2 regions of the Vagococcus sp. AM17-17 genome follow, and region 2 is predicted to be linked to the other one. Evidence: riboswitches for the same ligand, from Rfam matches in the RefSeq annotation. Region 2 holds a riboswitch; the other holds the start of a gene.
What was found. A riboswitch is a leader RNA that binds a small molecule or an ion and turns the genes downstream of it on or off. The one in region 2 is predicted to bind lysine.
Positions count from the first base shown of each region.

Region 1: another riboswitch for lysine. It lies ahead of DW196_RS08720 (ABC transporter permease subunit); the one in region 2 lies ahead of DW196_RS05285 (aspartate kinase).

Region 1 covers NZ_QRJY01000008.1:29,455-31,878, reverse strand. Annotated here, with positions in the region: gene DW196_RS08720 (ABC transporter permease subunit) at 1-1,245, opposite strand, end outside; lysine riboswitch at 1,333-1,507, opposite strand; gene DW196_RS08715 (EamA family transporter) at 1,662-2,424, shown strand, end outside.
Region 2 covers NZ_QRJY01000002.1:300,831-303,254, forward strand. Annotated here, with positions in the region: gene dapA (4-hydroxy-tetrahydrodipicolinate synthase) at 1-166, opposite strand, end outside; gene DW196_RS05285 (aspartate kinase) at 185-1,399, opposite strand; lysine riboswitch at 1,474-1,651, opposite strand; gene DW196_RS05290 (hypothetical protein) at 1,902-2,424, shown strand, end outside.

The DNA.
Region 1 (2,424 bases), on a different contig from region 2:
AGCAGATGCTGCTTCAAATTGTCCTTTATCAACAGAGAAGATACCACCACGTACGATTTCAGTCATGTAAGCCCCAGTATTGATTGATACAATAAATAATGCTGCTGCAAGAGGATTCATATCAATCCCAAATGCTTGAGAAGAACCATAGTAAATCACCATTGCTTGAACGATCATTGGCGTTCCTCTAAAAATTTCGATATAAATTGAAAATAGAGTATTTAATAATTTAAATAAGATTTTGTTCACCATATTTTTTGGCGTGGGAATGGTTCTAAATAAGCCAATCCCTAATCCAATGAATGTTCCAACAATTGTTCCCACCAGTGAAATTAAAAGCGTTACTCCAGCACCTTTTAAGAACATTTGCCAGTTTTCTTTGACGATTTTGACAATCCAATTTTCATTTGACTGTGAATCAGGTTGTTCACTAATGGCAATATCCATAAAATTGTCTCGTTCAGTTTGATTTATTCCAGCTAAAATATCATTAATTTTTGCGATATCTTGGCTGCCTTTTTTTACACCGATAGAAACAGATGTATCATCACGATTTGTTTTAAAGCCTTGGCCATCTTTAAAATCAATCATTTTAAAATTAGGATTTACTTTTTGGGCGGTGATTCCCTCTGGTTTTTCTGAAACATAGGCATCAATTTTTCCGGATTGAAGTGCCACACGCATAGCAGAAAAATCATCCATGGCAGTTTGTTTTGAGACACCTTCGATTTGATCAATCACAGAATAGTGAAATGTATTTAATTGGGCAGTAACTTTTGCCCCTTCAAAATCTTTCAGACTTTTGGCATTGGCATATTTTCCATCTTTTGCAACGACTAAGACTAAGTTTGAGTGATAATAGTCATTGGTAAAGTCGATGGTTTTTTTTCGTTCTTCAGTGGGAGACATACCAGCGATAATAGCATCTACTTTTCCAGAAGTTAAAGCAGGAGCTAAACCGTCCCAAGCTGTTTTGTAAATGACCAGTTCTTTTCCTAAGCCTTCAGCAACACGTTTTGCGATCATGACATCATAGCCGTTTGCGTACTCGTTTCCTCCTTGGATTTTAACAGCGCCATTGTTGTCATTTTGTTGTGTCCAGTTGAATGGAGGATAGCCTGCTTCCATTCCCACGACAAATTTATCATCATTTGCCTCCACTTTTGGTGTCAGCATGATTAGACTAATAAACATAAATAATAGTGCAATAAGGACATGATTGGTCGAACGATTGTTTGTTTGCATGATAATTCTCCTTTTGTTTTAGATAAATAAAAAAGCAACCTCGTAAATAGAGGTTGCTTGTGATGAAGTCAGATTAACAGTAAGTTATCTAATCATAGCGCATCTTAGTTTTAACTAAGACAGTTCTATAGTTATTCACTATAGCCCCAACATGATAAGCGAGGAACTTTATCACATTTCGGCAATCTTCCCTGTGCATTAGTGTCAACGTAATCCTCTACTCGACTAATGTTATTGATAGACTGCAACCTCTAGATTTATAATATTCGGTTATTTTTTCTTAATATGTCTAACACTATATCATACCTTTTTCAAAAAGTCATGACTTTTCACGAAAATTTTATTTGACCAAGTCACGTTAATTCGTTATTTTTAGACAAGTAAGTATGATAGAAAAATTGAGGGAGACGAAAAATATGTGGTTTATGTCAGCGCTGGTAGCTGTCTTTGCATGGGGGACAGCAGATTTATTTTATAAACTGGGAAACAATGAAAAAGATAAGTATAGTGCACAAAAAACAGTGGTCATTGTGGGATTAGTGATGGGACTTCATGCCTTTTTCTACTATTATTTGTATTTGGGTGTGAGTTTTGAATGGAAAAATTTATTGATTTATTTACCTGTGTCGTCCATGTATATTTTATCAATGGCGATCGGTTATGTGGGGCTTCGTTATATAGAGCTGAGTGTGTCTTCACCGATAAGTAATTCTTCAGGAGCAGTGTCAGCTTTATTAATGTTTCTGATATTAGGAGCGAAAATGGTGTGGATTCAATTTATTGCTGTGGCAGTTATTTCAGTCGCTATTTTTATGTTGTCTGTTTATGAAAAGCAAGAAGTTGATCATGAGTTAAAAGTATCAGGCAATGTGGTCGATAAAAAATATCAGAAAAGTGCACTTGCGATTATTTTTCCAATACTTTACTGCGTGATTGATGGATTGGGGACATTTTTGGATGGGTATTATTTAGATTATGCGGAAATTTTACCTGAAAACCAAGCCAACATGAGTTATGAATTTACTTTTTTAATCGTCGGGTTACTGCTGTGGGGGTATTTACGAGTAGCTAAAGGAGAAAAAATTGATGTGTTTCATGAAAAATATAAAGGTCTTGCGGCACTTTTTGAAACTTTGGGACAATTTTTCTATATTGGTGCGATTGCGAGTAATTCCATTG
Region 2 (2,424 bases):
CTTCTGTTAATGTCGATCCTTCGCCAGTTGTCCCATTAACAAATAACGCTTGAAGTCCTTCCTCGATTAAAAAATTTACATGTTTTTCAAATGTCGCATAATCTACCTCGTCATGACTAAATGGAGTGGTAATTGCAACAGCTGCACCTTTAAATAATGGGGTCATCATTCATTCTCCTCTCTTTTATAACCCAAACGCTTCACATAATTTTTCAACTGCTAACACACCATTTGTCTGATCCACGACATAAGAAATACTAATTTCAGAGGTGGTTACTTGATAAAATTCAATATCATTTTCTAACAATGTCATAAATACTTTACTTGCAACACCAGACATATCTCGCATGCCTGAACCAATCACGGATACTTTAACATAGTCTGATTTCACCACGTAATTTAATTCAGTAAATTCTTTGTGTAACGTATCAAATATATGTTTTAATTCGACCGTATCTGTGTCTTTCATCGTAAACGACAATTGCAACCCGTCTTCATTGACAATTTGAGAAATCATATCTATATTAATTTCTTCTTTTTCTAATAAAATAAACAATTGTTTCAATAAAGTGGCATCATTTTCTGGATAGCTAAATGTGACATAATGCATGTCTTTATCAAGTGCAACACCTGTTACTGCTTTTTTCTCTAATTTTTTCTCTAATATATCTTTTTGTGGCATAATCCAAGTCCCTCTTTCATCTGATAATGTTTGTCCTAAATAAATGGGTACATGATAATTTTTAGCAATTTCAACACTTCTTGTTTCAAGTACGCCAGCGCCTAATGCGCTCATTTCCATCATTTCTTCAAAACTCACAACATCTATTCGTTTTGCTGGATATATTCGTGGGTCCGTGCCATACACTCCTGCAACATCTGTATAAATTTCGCAAGATGTTTCTAAAGATGATGCAATGGCAACAGCTGTTGTGTCACTTCCTCCACGACCAAGCGTTGTTAACTCGCCATCTGCATTCATCCCTTGAAAACCCGCTACAACAACCACCTTATTTGAACAGAACGCTTTCTTAAAAGCTTCATTATCGACTTCTAGTATCTTACTCTTCATGTAATGCCCTTTTGTTTTTATCCCTGCTTGAAATCCTGTCATCGCTTTTGCCTTGACATCAAGCTCTTTTAGCGCAATAGCTAAGTAAGAAATCGTTTGTTGTTCTCCAGTAGTTAGAAGTAGGGCTAAATCATATTGGTCTGGTTCCTTGGATAACAAATCAACATTTTTTAACAACTCATCTGTCGTTTTCCCCATCGCAGAAACAACGACAACTAATTCCTCACCATTATTGGCACGATTTGCTAGATATTTTGCAATGTTTTTAATTTTTGAAAAATCTCCGACCGATGTTCCACCAAATTTAATGACACTTCTTTTTGTCATTTTATTTTTCCTCCTATATCGGCATCGAAAAATAAAAAAGACAAGTTCACAGGCATGAACTTGTCTTAACTATCTACAAGCGATGCACCCCATTATTTTTGAAAATAATGACAGACTTATAGCTATTAACTACAAATCCAACGCATATGCTACTGCAATAACATATACATTTCGGCATATCACCCTTTCAATAAGGTATCTTGCAGATTCCAAACCTTATCTAATAATGATCAATGCGCCTCATCTCTAACTTTTATTTAATTATTGTTTATGATTATAGCAAATCAATTCTCTTATGACAAGTATAATGATAAAAATTGTCTGAGAAAAAATGAGAAGATAAAATTTAAATGTTATTTCATCAACAAAATGTTTTTTTATAGTATAATAAACCAAAAAGGATGTGTGACTGATTATTCGAAAATTTTTTAAACTAAAAGTTCATATATGGGCTATTTTTTGCTTTGTAGCACTACTACTTGGAACGTGGGTTATTGGATTAATGTCAGGTAATGGTTCGATTTGGCATACCAAATCGAAAACATCTGAAATACAAGTTGTCAATGCCATGACTAAACGCAGTCAAGTGGCGATACTAGGACTGAGCGTGACAGATATTTACGATAAAAGTCAGGTGAAAACATTTTTAGGAATGGACGTTCCTTTTAGTGAAAAAACAACATATGTCAAAGGAACTTTTGAAGCAAAATTAGGACTTGATGGCAATGACGTGACGATACAAAAAGCACCCGGTTTACAAAACACATACAACATCGCCATTCCAGAATTTATCGTGGTGGGGATTAGTAACCCAAGTTTTGAAGTAGTCAACAGTAAGAATGACATTCTCAGTTTCATTACTGAAGACATCGACACTCACGAGTTATCAAACAACGCGATGAGTGATGATACATTAGTTAAATACATTGATATGAATAAAGAATGGTTAAAAGATCAAGCAACAGATTATTATCAAAGATTATTAACCAGTATCGATCCAGAAGCCACACTATCTGTGACATTTT